3 regions of the Pantoea sp. y20 genome follow, and region 2 is predicted to be linked to each of the others. Evidence: predicted binding sites of a transcription regulator. Region 2 holds the regulator's gene; each other region holds the start of a gene.
The links. Region 2 encodes CRP, which controls carbon source genes, mostly activating them, when cyclic AMP is high. Its sites were predicted from a motif close to ATGTGANNNNNNTCACAT; they were not measured.
Positions count from the first base shown of each region.

Region 1: the regulator CRP is predicted to act here: its motif matches at 2,638-2,655, upstream of yrbN (protein YrbN).
Region 3: the regulator CRP is predicted to act here: its motif matches at 2,769-2,786, upstream of rhaB (rhamnulokinase).

Region 1 is NZ_CM142816.1:600,583-605,382, forward strand. Features, by position in the region: gene pnp (polyribonucleotide nucleotidyltransferase) at 1-1,543, shown strand, start outside; gene nlpI (lipoprotein NlpI) at 1,673-2,557, shown strand; gene yrbN (protein YrbN) at 2,662-2,718, shown strand; gene ACYAC5_RS02715 (DEAD/DEAH family ATP-dependent RNA helicase) at 2,735-4,645, shown strand; partial or broken gene ACYAC5_RS02720 (SDR family NAD(P)-dependent oxidoreductase) at 4,714-4,800, opposite strand, start outside.
Region 2 is NZ_CM142816.1:3,802,244-3,807,043, reverse strand. Features, by position in the region: gene ACYAC5_RS17725 (YccS/YhfK family putative transporter) at 1-1,970, opposite strand, end outside; gene crp (cAMP-activated global transcriptional regulator CRP) at 2,029-2,661, opposite strand; gene ACYAC5_RS17715 (OsmC family protein) at 2,967-3,371, shown strand; gene ACYAC5_RS17710 (phosphoribulokinase) at 3,433-4,302, opposite strand; gene ACYAC5_RS17705 (YheU family protein) at 4,364-4,582, opposite strand; gene ACYAC5_RS17700 (hydrolase) at 4,585-4,800, opposite strand, start outside.
Region 3 is NZ_CM142816.1:2,144,164-2,148,963, reverse strand. Features, by position in the region: gene rhaT (L-rhamnose/proton symporter RhaT) at 1-909, shown strand, start outside; gene rhaR (HTH-type transcriptional activator RhaR) at 937-1,803, opposite strand; gene rhaS (HTH-type transcriptional activator RhaS) at 1,819-2,640, opposite strand; gene rhaB (rhamnulokinase) at 2,931-4,403, shown strand; gene ACYAC5_RS10085 (L-rhamnose isomerase) at 4,396-4,800, shown strand, end outside.

The DNA of each region.
Region 1 (4,800 bases), 1.0 Mb from region 2:
ACAGATGCTGGGCGCTGTGGTATACGGCCACGACCAGCAGCAGATCGTTATCGAAAACATCAACGCGCTGGTTGCCGAAGCGGGTAAACCACGTTGGGATTGGCAGCCACTGCCAACTAACGATGCACTGATCGCACGCGTTACTGCACTGGCAGAAGCGGGCATCAGCGACGCTTACCGCATCACTGATAAGCAAGAGCGTTACACTCAGGTTGGCGCAGTGAAAGACGCGACCATCGCTGCACTGCAGGCTGAAGATGAAACGCTGGATGCTGGCGATATCGCTGACATCGTGCACGATCTCGAGAAGAGCGTTGTTCGTAGCCGCATCATCCGTGGCGAACCGCGTATCGATGGCCGTGAGAAAGATATGATTCGTGGCCTGGATGTGCGCACTGGCGTACTGCCACGCACGCACGGTTCTTCACTGTTTACCCGTGGTGAAACGCAGGCGCTGGTTACCGCAACATTGGGTACCGCACGTGATGCGCAGAATCTGGATGAGTTGATGGGCGAGCGTACCGATAGCTTCCTGTTCCACTACAACTTCCCTCCATACTGCGTGGGCGAAACCGGTATGGTTGGCTCACCGAAGCGTCGTGAAATTGGTCACGGTCGTCTGGCGAAGCGCGGCGTGCTGGCAGTAATGCCTAAGCAAGCGGATTTCCCCTACACCGTGCGTGTGGTTTCAGAAATCACCGAATCTAACGGTTCTTCTTCAATGGCTTCCGTGTGCGGTGCTTCTCTGGCACTGATGGATGCTGGCGTACCGATCAAAGCAGCCGTAGCCGGTATTGCGATGGGTCTGGTTAAAGAAGCCGACAACTTTGTGGTTCTGTCTGATATCCTGGGTGACGAAGATCACCTCGGCGATATGGACTTTAAAGTAGCGGGTAGCCGCGATGGTATCACTGCGCTGCAGATGGATATCAAAATTGAAGGCATCACCCGCGAAATCATGCAGGTTGCTCTGAACCAAGCGAAGGGTGCGCGTCTGCACATTCTGAGCGTGATGGAACAGGCAATCAGCACGCCGCGTCAGGAAATTTCTGAGTTCGCGCCGCGCATTTACACCATCAAAATCAGTTCAGACAAGATCAAAGATGTCATCGGTAAAGGCGGCTCAGTGATCCGTGCGCTGACCGAAGAAACCGGCACCACCATCGAAATCGAAGATGACGGTACCGTGAAGATTGCTGCTACTGATGGCCTGAAAGCCAAAGAAGCCATTCGTCGTATCGAAGAGATCACTGCTGAGATCGAAGTTGGTCGCGTTTACTCTGGTAAAGTGACACGTATCGTTGATTTCGGTGCCTTCGTGGCAATCGGCGGCGGTAAAGAAGGTTTGGTGCACATCTCTCAGATCGCCGACAAGCGCGTAGAGAAAGTGACCGATTACCTGCAGATGGGCCAGGAAGTTCCAGTGAAAGTCATGGAAGTGGACCGTCAGGGCCGTGTACGCCTGAGCATCAAAGAAGCGACAGAGCAGAAACCAGCGGAAGAAGTTGCTACCGCTGCATCTGATGCATCTGACGCCGAGTAAGCGTTTACCGATTTACCTCTCCCTGCTTTGCGGGGAGAGGTGTTTAGATCATCGCGAGGGCGGGAATCCTTGTGCACAGCAGGAGGATGACAGGATGGTTGTCCCAATGTTTGTATTCGGGAGTGGGAAATGAAGCCTTTTTTGCGCTGGTGTTTTGTTGCGACAGCTATCACGCTGGCAGGATGCAGCAACTCCAATTGGCGTAAGAACGAAGTTCTGGCAGTACCTTTGCAGCCCACACTGCAGCAAGAGGTGATCCTGGCGCGAATGGAACAAATTCTTGCCAGTCGTGCCCTGACCGATGATGAACGCGCACAGCTATTATATGAGCGCGGAGTGTTGTATGATAGTTTGGGTCTGAGGGCATTAGCGCGGAACGATTTTTCGCAAGCGCTGTCTATAAGACCAGATATGCCTGAGGTATTCAACTATCTCGGTATATACTTAACGCAGGCAGGTAACTTTGATGCTGCCTATGAAGCGTTTGATTCTGTACTTGAGCTTGATCCAACTTACAACTATGCGCATTTAAACCGTGGTATCGCCCTCTATTACGGCGGTCGATACAAGTTAGCGCAAGATGATCTGCTGGCGTTTTATCAAGACGATCCTAACGATCCATTCCGCAGCCTTTGGCTCTATCTCGTTGAAAGCGATATGGATGCCGACAAGGCAAAAGTTACGCTGAGACAGCGTCATGACAAAGCGGTTCGCGATCAATGGGGATGGAATATTGTCGAGTTCTACCTTGGCGACATCAGTGAAAAAACGCTGATGGAACGTCTCAAGGCGGACGCAACGGATAACACCTCGCTCGCTGAACATCTCAGTGAAACCAACTTCTATTTAGGTAAGTATTACCTAAGTCTGGGGGAGAAGGACGACGCGAAAGCGTTGTTCAAACTGGCGGTGGCCAACAACGTTAATAACTTTGTTGAGCACCGATACGCATTGTTGGAACTGGCGCAACTCGGCCAGACACAAGACGATTTATCAGAATCTGACCAGCAATAGCTGACGAACTTTTATTGCCTGAATACCTGTAAAGTCATCATCTTCAGAGATGAGGGCTTTTCTGTTCGTCAAAACTTCTAATTTGAGCCGGTTCACACTTTTTGATGAAAATGACTGAAAGTTTTCACGACGAGTTATGTAGACTGGCCGCCGCAATCTAAGAGGCACGTGTACTACATGACTGATATTCAAACCACTTTTGCTGACCTTGGCCTGAACGCCGACATCCTCGAATCACTGAACGGTATGGGCTACGTAAAGCCTTCTCCAATCCAGGCTGAGTGTATTCCTCACCTGCTGGCTGGCCGTGACGTGTTGGGTATGGCGCAGACCGGTAGTGGTAAAACTGCGGCATTCTCACTGCCGCTGCTAAACAACATTGATCCTACTGTTAAAGCACCGCAAATTTTGGTGCTGGCACCTACCCGCGAATTGGCGGTACAGGTTGCTGAAGCCGTCACAGAATTCTCTAAACACATGCGTGGCATTAACGTGGTAGCCCTGTACGGCGGCCAACGTTATGACGTACAGCTGCGCGCACTGCGTCAGGGACCACAAGTTGTTGTCGGTACCCCTGGTCGTCTGCTGGATCACCTGAAGCGTGGCACGTTAGATCTGTCTAACCTGCGCGGTCTGGTGCTGGACGAAGCGGATGAAATGCTGCGTATGGGCTTCATCGAAGACGTTGAAACCATCATGGCGCAGATTCCAGACGGTCATCAGACCGCGCTGTTCTCAGCCACCATGCCAGAAGCGATTCGTCGTATTACCAAGCGCTTCATGAAAGATCCACAGGAAGTGCGCATCCAGTCAAGCCTGACTACGCGCCCGGACATTTCTCAGTCTTACTGGACCGCTTACGGCCGTAAAACTGATGCGCTGGTTCGTTTCCTGGAAGCGGAAGATTTCGATGCAGCCATCATCTTCGTGCGTACCAAAAATGCCACGCTGGAAGTGGCCGAAGCGCTGGAGCGCAGCGGTTATAACAGCGCAGCACTGAACGGCGACATGAACCAGGCACTGCGTGAGCAGACGCTGGAGCGTTTGAAAGATGGTCGTCTCGACATCCTGATCGCAACCGACGTTGCAGCACGTGGTCTGGACGTTGAGCGTATCAGTCTGGTCGTAAACTTTGATATCCCAATGGATGCAGAGTCTTACGTTCACCGTATCGGCCGTACCGGCCGTGCTGGTCGTGCAGGTCGTGCGTTGCTGTTCGTCGAGAACCGCGAGCGTCGTCTGCTGCGCAACATCGAACGCACCATGAAGCTGACTATTCCAGAAGTTGAGCTGCCGAACGCAGAACTGCTGGGTGAGCGTCGTCTGGCTAAGTTCGCGGCTAAAGTACAGCAGCAGCTGGAAAGCAGCGATCTGGACCAGTACCGCGCACTGCTGAGCAAAATGCAGCCGGGCGAAGATCTGGATATCGAAACGCTGGCCGCAGCACTGCTGAAAATGGCTCAGGGCGAACGTCCACTGATTCTGCCACCAGAAGCACCGCGTCCAGCGCGTCGCGAGTTCAGCGATCGTCCTGACCGTGGTGAGCGTCGCGATTCACGTGATTCTCGTGGTCCACGCGAAAGCCGTGACAGCCGTGATGGTGATCGTCCACGTCGTGAACGTCGTGACGTTGGCGAAATGCAGCTGTACCGCATTGAAGTGGGCCGTGATGATGGTGTTGAAGTTCGTCACATCGTTGGCGCGATCGCTAACGAAGGTGACATCAGCAGCCGTTACATCGGTAACATCAAGCTGTTTGGTACTCACTCAACCATCGAACTGCCGAAAGGCATGCCGGGCGAAGTGCTGCAGCACTTCACTCGTACGCGTATTCTGAACAAACCGATGAATATGCAGCTGATGGGTGATGCGCCAGTGCACGAGCGTAGCGAACGTCGTCCATCTGCTGGCGGCGAACGTCGTGGCAATGGCGCACCGCGCGGTGATGGTGCTCCACGTGGCGAAGGCGCTCCACGTCGCTTCTCCGAACGTCGTGAAGGTGGCCGTGAAGGCGGACGCTTCAGCCGTGAAGGTGGTCGTGGCCCGCGTCCAGAAGGCGCTGCTGCACCACGTCGTCGTGACGCATAAGCGATAAACGCGAAAAGTAAAAAGGGACGCTAATGCGTCCCTTTTTTTATGCCTGTGGAAAGTAAATTTTACACGCCACCAGCAATCAGCACGCGTTCACCGCTAACGTAAGCTGACTCTTCTGACGCCAGAAACAGCGCCACCTGCGCCACATC
Region 2 (4,800 bases):
TTCACATGCTGTTCGACAATCGTCACCGGCCCTTCATTAAGATTTTCCGGCGCTTCCAGAATATTGCTGTCGTTGCCCGGACCGTCATACGCCAGCCGCTGCTGACAACGCTGCAGCGCGATTTCACAGGATTGCAGATAACGTTCTGCCAGCTTCGATGTCAGCATGGTGTGCTCGCGCGCCAGAATCGTCATGGCATTAATATGCTCGACGATGAACTGACTGTGCGTAACCCACATGCGCATATCTTTCAGATATTGCAGGTTAAAGCCCGGCTCGCTCGATGCCTGGTTCAATGAGTTGAACAGCGCGTTGTGCGCCTGATTAACCTTTATGCGCTGATAAGCCAGTTTATCGGGCGACTGTTCCGGCCCCAGCAGCAGTTGCAGCGCCTCCTGATAGGCTTCCAGCGCATCGTGCGCGTTCTTGCGCAGCAGCCCGCTTTGCCACTGCGGCCACAGCCAAATCATCCCGGCGAAGGCAATTAAACAGCCCATCAAGGTATCCATCATGCGCGGCAGCAGAAACTGCGCGCCGTTCAGCGACAGCAATTGCAGCGAATACACCGCCGTGACGGTAAAGCCAATCATCGACCAGCCATAATATTTCCGCGTGATCAGATAGCTCGCCAGCGTAATCCCCAGCATAAACAGCAGCGTGATCGATTCCGGCACCGCCAGCTGCAGCGACGCGGCGGCGATCAGCAATCCGGCGAAAGTGCCCAGCGCACGGTGCTGAATACGCACGCGCGTGGCGTTGTAACCGTTCTGGCTGACGAACATGATGGTCATCAGAATCCAGTAAGGTTTGGGGATGTTAAAGAACAGCGCCAGCGAGCTGCCAAACATCAGCATCACAGCGAAGCGGGCTGCGGTGCGTAACGCGGTGGATTTGAATGACAGATAACTGCGCAGCGCCGGCAACAGCGGCAAACGGCGCTGGCGATCGGCCATCAGGTCACGCGTGTAGAGCGGCTTCTGCGTACGCAATACGCGGGCGATGCGACTGAAGTGATACAGGCAGAAGTTGCCGACCGGATTATCCGGATGCTGGCGTGCAATTTTCTCCAGAGCGCCGAGCTGTTTCTCCATGTGAAAACGATCCGGCAGCTGATGGTAGAGAATCGCATCCGCCAGCACGCGCAGCCGCGCCGAAATAATTTTGGCGTTCCAGCGAATCACCGCTTCGGCGTGGCTCTCCTCAACCAGCTTCTGCACCTCTTCGGGCTGATGCAAACTCACGGAGATGTGTTCCTGTAAATCCAGCGCAACCTGAAAAGCGCGCGTCAGGCGTTTGTGGCTGTTATCGCGGCTCGCCGACAGCATATGCATTTGCTGATAGCAGGTGGTGATGAGATCGACCGCCTTTTGCTGGCGCGCCAGCAGCGGCGGCAGCGCTTTCTCCGGATCGGTCAGCTGCGTCAGTAAGGTGTATTTGGCATCGCAGTAATCCGCCAGCTCGCGGAACAGCAGGCTGAGCGATTCGCGCATCGGCTGCTCTTTCCACAGCCAGAACCAGAACCAGTTGAACAAGCCGTACCACAGCGTGCCGCCAATGTAGAGCAGCGGCGGCACCCACATCGGCATGCGTCCCACTAAGCTGAGCGTAAAGATGGCGGCGATGAGTGTGGCGGGCAGCAGGCGCGCGTGCAGCGGGCCGATTTCGCCGGTTACGCCAATCAGCAGCGGCAGCGCCAGCAAAATCAGTGGCAGCGGAATCTGGTAAGCGGTGAGGATTTGCATCAGGAAACTGCCGGTGGCAAACAGCGAACCACCCACAATCAGGCGTTTGAAGAAGCGTTTGTGCGGCGTATCCAGTCCCGCCATGTTGCAGCAGGCCGGCACTAACGAGAACAGCAGACCTTTTTGCAGATCGCCAAACAGCCAACCGAGAGCCACAGGCAGGCACAGCACCAGCGTTTGCCGCAGCGCATAGTTAACTTCGGGATGATAGATGATTCGGCGCCACATCAGCTCATCGCAAATAGAAACGGCGCGATGTTGCCATCACGCCGTGGGTGAGAAGAAATTAGCGGGTGCCGTAAACGACGATGGTTTTACCGTGTGCGGAGATCAGGTTCTGATCTTCCAGCATTTTCAGGATACGACCCACGGTTTCGCGTGAGCAGCCCACGATCTGACCAATCTCCTGACGGGTGATTTTGATTTGCATCCCGTCTGGGTGAGTCATCGCATCTGGCTGTTTGGCCAGATTTAGCAGCGTTTGCGCAATACGTCCGGTGACATCGAGGAAGGCAAGGTTGCCCACTTTCTCAGATGTCACTTGCAGACGACGCGCCATTTGCGACGAAAGTCGCATTAAAATATCCGGGTTTACCTGAATCAGCTGACGGAATTTTTTGTATGAAATTTCAGCCACTTCGCAGGCAGACTTCGCACGCACCCAAGCACTGCGTTCCTGGCCTTCTTCGAAAAGACCGAGTTCGCCGATGAAATCCCCCTGATTGAGGTAGGAGAGAATCATCTCTTTGCCTTCTTCATCTTTAATCAGTACCGCTACGGAACCTTTTACGATGTAGTACAGCGTTTCCGCTTTCTCACCCTGATGGATGAGCGTGCTTTTGGATGGATATTTGTGAATATGGCAATGGGACAGGAACCATTCGAGTGTAGGGTCTGTTTGCGGTTTGCCGAGAACCATTCGCTATTATCCTCTGTTGTAATCGTGCCCAAAACACAGGGGGCATTTTTTCCCTGTCAGGCGGTTTAATCGTCGAGCGTTTCCAGTAAAGGAAAAATTATTCCGGGTGGACTCTTAAGCTACGCTTTTGATTCTTCCGGCCTTCGTCTGTGATGACGAAAATATTTTCAGCACTGTTTGTAGCACAGCTTTTGCGAGCTGTCTTGTGTTGTCTCGCTTCAGCAGAAGGGGGATTACTCTGGATTGCTGTTTGTCAGGTGAAAGCGTACTCTGGCGGCAAAACCGCCGCTTCAGGAGAAAGAATCATGCAGGCACGAGTGAAATGGGTGGAAGGTCTTACCTTTCTCGGAGAATCCTCATCCGGCCATCAGGTATTGATGGATGGTAATTCCGGTGATAAAGCGCCAAGTCCAATGGAGATGGTGCTGATGGCCGCGGGCGGCTGTAGCGCTATTGATGTGGTGTCGATCCTGCAAAAAGGGCGCAGCGATGTGGCCGATTGCGAAGTGAAGCTCACATCGGAACGCCGTGAAGAAGCGCCACGCATTTTTACCCACATCAACCTGCATTTTATCGTTAGCGGTAAAGCATTGAGCGACAAGGCCGTTTCGCGTGCGGTTGATCTGTCAGCGGAAAAATATTGCTCGGTAGCGATCATGCTGGGTAAAGGCGTGGAAATTACCCACAGCTATGAAGTGATCGAGTTATAACTCGGATTGTAGCGGCGCAATTTATTGCGCAATAAATTGCGCCGCTACGGAATGACTCCGCTTATTCAATCCGCTTCCCTTCAATCAGTCGCTGTACCAGCGGCAGCATAATCAGCTCCATCGCCAATCCCATTTTGCCACCCGGCACCACCAGCGTATTGATGTGCGAAATAAACGATCCCTGAATCATCGCCAGCAGATAGGGGAACGCGATGCCTTCCAGACCACGGAAATGAATCACCACGAAGCTTTCGTCGAGCGACGGAATTTCGCGTGCGGCAAACGGGTTTGAGGTATCAACGGTCGGCACGCGCTGGAAGTTAATGTGGGTGCGCGAGAACTGTGGCGTGATGAAGTTAATGTAATCCTCCATTGACCGCACCACCGAATCCATCACCGCTTCGCGTGAATGGCCGCGCTCGCTGGTGTCACGCACCAGCTTCTGAATCCACTCAAGGTTAACAATCGGCACCACGCCAACCAGCAGATCGACATGCTCCGCCACATTTTGCTGCTGCGTGACCACGCCGCCGTGTAAGCCTTCATAGAACAGCACATCGGTGTTTTCCGGCAGCGGCTGCCACGGCGTAAAGGTGCCCGGCACCTGATTCCACGGCACGGCTTCATCGTAGGTATGCAGATATTTGCGCGATTCGCCAAGGCCGGTTTGGCCGTAATGTTTAAACGTCTGCTCCAGCAGGCCGAAGTCGTTGGCTTCCGGGCCGAAGTAGCTGATGTGGCGCCCGAGATCGCGCGCCTTGCGGATCGCCATGTCCATTTCCGGACGTGTGTAGCGATGGAAACTGTCGCCTTCGAGTTCCGCCGCATGCAAATTCAGCTGCTGGAAAATTTTACGGAAGGCGAGGCTGGTGGTGGTGGTTCCGGCGCCGCTGGAACCGGTGACGGCAATAATTGGATGCCTGGCTGACATAACAGAGCTCCCTGTGAAGTCCGGCGATGAGCATTGTTACCACGAATTGCCGCGGGGTGCATCAGCCGCGGAATTCACCCTTCGGCATAATATTGATCGATTCATGCAGTTCCGACCACACCAGCACCACGTCGCCGCGCTCCAGTTGGCGGCGTACGTCGGCGACTTTTTGCAGCAAACTGCGTTCCTGCTCGCCGTAATCAGTGCCTTCGCGTAACACGAAGGTTTCAATCAGGTTTTCCAGCGTGTCCGCTTCGAGTTCTTGCCAGGGAATAATCACAATTACACATCCAGATAGGTTGAGAGCCAGTCGGGCACGCGCTGTTCCAGCCACATTTTCGGTTTAAGAACGGTGCCGCCGACGAAACCGACGTGGCCGCCTTGCTGCGTCAGCTGATACTGAATGGAGGCTGACAGCTGGTCAGGTTGCGGAATAACGGCATCGGTCATAAAGGGATCGTCTTGCGCGTGAATGATCAACAGCGGTTTACGCACGCC
Region 3 (4,800 bases), 1.7 Mb from region 2:
GTCATGTCGTGGCTGATTCTTCCCTGGGCAGTCAGTGCGGTATTACTGCCGAACTTCTGGGCGTATTACGGCAGCTTTAGTTTCTCTCAACTGATGCCGGTATTTCTGTTTGGCGCCATGTGGGGCATTGGTAACATCAACTACGGTTTGACCATGCGTTACCTCGGGATGTCGATGGGCATTGGTATTGCCATCGGTATCACCTTAGTGGTGGGAACCTTGATGACGCCGCTGCTGCAGGGCCGATTTGTCGAGCTATTCAGCTCACCAGGCGGACGTATGACGCTGCTCGGCGTGTTAGTTGCGCTGATCGGCGTAGGGATTGTATCGCGTGCCGGTCTGTTAAAAGAGCGGGCGCTGGGCATCAATGCCGAAGAGTTCAACCTGAAAAAAGGGCTGATTTTGGCCGTAATGTGCGGCATCTTTTCGGCCGGCATGTCGTTTGCGATGGATGCCGCTAAGCCGATGCATGAAGCCGCAGCCAATCTGGGCATCAATCCACTCTATGTCGCGTTGCCAAGCTATGTGGTGATCATGGGCGGTGGTGCGTTAATCAATCTGGCTTACTGCTTCATCCGTCTGGCGGTAAAAACCGATATTTCAGTACGCCGTGATTTCTCCGTCGCTAAACCAATGCTGCTGGCCAATATCGCGTTTGCTGTGCTGGGCGGCACCATGTGGTATCTGCAGTTCTTCTTCTACGCCTGGGGACACGCCAAAATTCCGGCACAGTATGACTTCATCAGCTGGATGCTGCATATGAGCCTCTACGTGCTGTGCGGTGGATTGGTTGGTCTGGTACTAAAAGAGTGGAAATCGGCGGGGCAACGTCCGGTTCGCGTTCTGTCACTGGGTTGTGTGGTGATTATCATTGCTGCCAACATTGTTGGATTAGGCATGGCAGCCTAATGTAAAGCCTGACGCCGCTACGGCACGTCAGGCCTTCACTTTCTCTGCTGAGAATTCACGCTGCGGCAGGAAACGCTGCCGCCAGGCGCTCGGCGTTAAACCGGTTTCCCGCGTAAACACCACCGAAAAGTAGTTACTGTCATCGAAGCCGCAACGCGCGGCCACTTCACTGATTAAGCAATCCTGCGTCCGCAGCAGATATTTCGCCTGACACAGCTGTAGTTGCCGCAGATAGTGTCCCACGGTCATACCGGTTTGCTGGCGAAACAGTTGCTTCAATGCGCGCTCGCTCAACTGATTCTGCTGACAGAACACTGCCAAATCGAATGGACGGCTGATGGCACCTTGCAATGCTGACATCAGCAGATCCAGTTGCTCACCCTCAGGTAATGCCCAGGGCCGATCGGCGGCATAACCGTGACGGCGCAGAATCAATGCTAATTGCAAAAACAGCGCCTCAGAGAGTTGAATCGATAGCGAATCACTTTTGCGGCTTTCGCGTTCCAGCTGGCTAATCACACCGCGCGCTAACGCCATCCCGCGGGTGGTCAAACGCCAGCAGCCCGGCGAATCTTCTTCTTGCGGCGGCAACAACTGGCTCCAGTCAAGGCTAAGACGAAAGCGATCGCGGCAGTAAAGAATGTTATCCAGCGCCAGATCGTTGACGCTGTCATAGCTGTGGCAGTCGTTATCGTGAATGTAAAAAACGTCGCCGCAGGTTACCAACCATGGACGATCGTTCAACACATGCAGGCCGTTACCGCGCCAGACGATAACGATTTCACTGAATTCATGACGGTGCGGAGGAAAGGAGGGCTGCGGCATGCGCTCGGCCACCGCAATCGGCAGATTGGAGGCCGGAAAATAGTCTTCCCGCGTTAAGATCAGCGACATGAGGAAACGCTCCAGTTATAGCATCTGCTGGCGCTCCGCTCTGGGCGCACAGCCAAATTCCCGCCGGAACAGCGTGGAGAAGTGATTGCTGTCACCAAATCCACACTGGTAGGCGATGTCTGTAATGCGCATATCGCTATGACGCAGTAAATGCCGCGCCTGTAACAGGCGAAGCCGATTAAGGTAACGCTGCGGTGTATTACCGGTTTGCTGCTTCATCTGGCGGTGCAGAGTGCGCAGCGACAATGAAAAACGATCGGCTAATGCATCCCACACAATCTCTTCACTGTAGTGCTCATTGAGCCAGTCGAGCAACCGATGTAAGCGTGCTTCCTGATCCTGTGATTGATCGTTGTGAGCCGCTTCGCGCAACAACACCAGCAGTTGCAGAAAAAGTTGCTCCTGACGTGCGTGACGTTCCAGCGACCACACATCTTGCTGCTTCATCTGCGTAACGATTTGCAGCGCCTGCGCCATCACCTTGTGATTAATGCGCCAGTGCGACGCGTAGTGATCCTCTTCTTCGCGCGGCAGGAGAGCCTGCAAACCCGAGAGAAAACGAAATGACGCCGGACTGCGATACAGCACGTTGGTCAGGCACAAATTTTCCGTTTGCTCATAAAGATGACGATCGTGATCGCGCACAAAGCATACGCATCCTGCGGATAAAGCTTGTGGCTGACCGTTAAACACATGAATGCCAGAACCGTGTTCCACCAACACGATTTCATGGAAATCATGATGGTGTTCCGGAAATGCCTGCTGCGGCACACGCGGCTCGATGGCGATGGCGTAATTCCCTTCAGGGAAGAAATCTGCGCTATGTAGAACGGTCATGATTCGCCTCTTAATTAACTCAACCGTTGCCGAGTCTACGCAGGCGCCCCGCACCTTACCTTGAATTTTCATCTTAGTGACGCAGGAAAATGGCTAATTTTTCAAGATCTCACCGGCGATTGACAGAAATGCGGCAAGGCTCACATCTCGCCACTTGTGTGGTTCTGTGAGCTTTCTCACGAACTTCTTTGTCAGCCTGCCAGTGACTATTACGCACTGGCAGTAAGGGGAAGGTGGCAAAAAGCGGAGATTTCTAATCTGTAGTCATCTCATTACAGGAAGAACACGCCATGAGTATGCGTAACATTGTTGCCATTGATTTAGGCGCATCCAGCGGGCGCGTGATGCTCGCACAATGGAGTTCAGCGAATCAGCAGATCAGCCTGCGCGAAGTGCGTCGCTTCACCAATCAGCGTGTGCGCCGTGCAGATTATGATTGTTGGGATTTGGATCGACTGGAGCAAGAGATTCGTTTAGGGCTGGCCCAGCTTGATGATGAAGGCATTGTGCCGGACAGCATTGGCATCGATACCTGGGGCGTTGATTTGGTGTTGCTGGATGCCAACGGTAAACGCGTCGGCGAGGCGGTAAGTTATCGCGATAAGCGTACAGAAGGGCACATGGCTCAGGCCATTAACGATCTCGGCAAAGGAGCAATCTATCAGCGCACCGGCATTCAATTCTTGCCGTTCAACACCCTTTATCAACTGCACGCACTGCATCAGCAGCAGCCAGATTGGCAGGAAAAAGTGCAGTATGCGCTGATGATTCCTGACTATCTGCACTATCGCCTTACCGGCCAGATGAACTGGGAATACACCAACGCCACCACCACACAACTGCTCAATATTCACAGCGGCGAATGGGACAGCGATTTGCTTGCGTGGGCTGGCGTGCCGGCTAAGTGGTTCGGCAAACCCACATCGCCAGGTAACACTGTCGGTAACTGGACCAGCGCCAGCGGCAACCACGTTCCGGTGATCGCGGTTGCGACTCACGATACGGCGAGCGCGGTTTTGGCCACCCCGTTAATGCAGGATGATGCCGCTTATCTCAGCTCGGGAACTTGGTCACTGATGGGGATTGAGAGCTTGCAGCCTTGTGTCAGCACGGCGGCGCTCAATGCCAACGTAACCAATGAAGGTGGAGCAGAAGGCTACCGCGTTCTGAAAAACATTATGGGTTTGTGGCTGCTGCAACGTGTCTGCACTGAGCTGCAAATTACCGATCTCTGTTCGCTGATCAAAGAAGCCGCAAAAGAGCCCGCCTGTCGTACGCTGGTTAACCCCAATCACAGCCGTTTTATCAATCCAGACAGCATGGTTCAGGAGATTCAAAACGCCTGCGCCGAACAGAACATGCCCGTACCGCAGACGCCGGCTGCGCTGGCTCGCACCATCTTCGACAGTCTGGCCTTACTCTATCGCCAGGTTATTGGCGAACTCGGCACACTGCGCGCGGCACCGCTGCGTCAACTGCATGTGGTGGGCGGCGGCAGTCAGAACCCGCTGTTAAATCAATTGTGTGCCGATGCCTGTCAGCTGCCGGTATTGGCGGGGCCGATTGAAGCCTCGACGCTCGGCAACGTCGGCTGCCAGCTCATTGCTTTGGGCGAACTGCGTGACGTCAGCGATTTACGCCGCTGCATTAGCCAAAACTTCCCGTTAGAAAAATTTGAACCGTTGAACAACAGCGCCTTCGCTGCCCATCAGGCACGCTTTGCAGCGCTCAGCCAACCTGCTAAGGAACTTGCATATGACTAAGCTGATTGAACAGGCCTTCGAACTGGCCAAACAACGTTACGCCGCCATCGGTGTGGATGTGGAACAGGTAATGGCGCAGCTGGATGGCATTCCGGTCTCGATGCACTGCTGGCAAGGTGATGACGTGCGCGGCTTCGAAAATCCGAACGGTGAACTGACCGGCGGTATTCAGGCTACCGGCAACTATCCGGGACGCGCCCGTAATGCTGATGAGCTGCGCTCTGATGTTGAAAAAGCGATGTCACTCATTCCGGGTGCTAAACGCCTCAACCTGCATGCGATTTATCTGGAGAGCGATAAGCCGGTCGACCGTGATGCGATTGAACCGAAACACTTCAGCAACTGGGTGGAATGGGCCAAAACGCACAAGCTGGGCCTCGATTTTAATCCAAGCTGT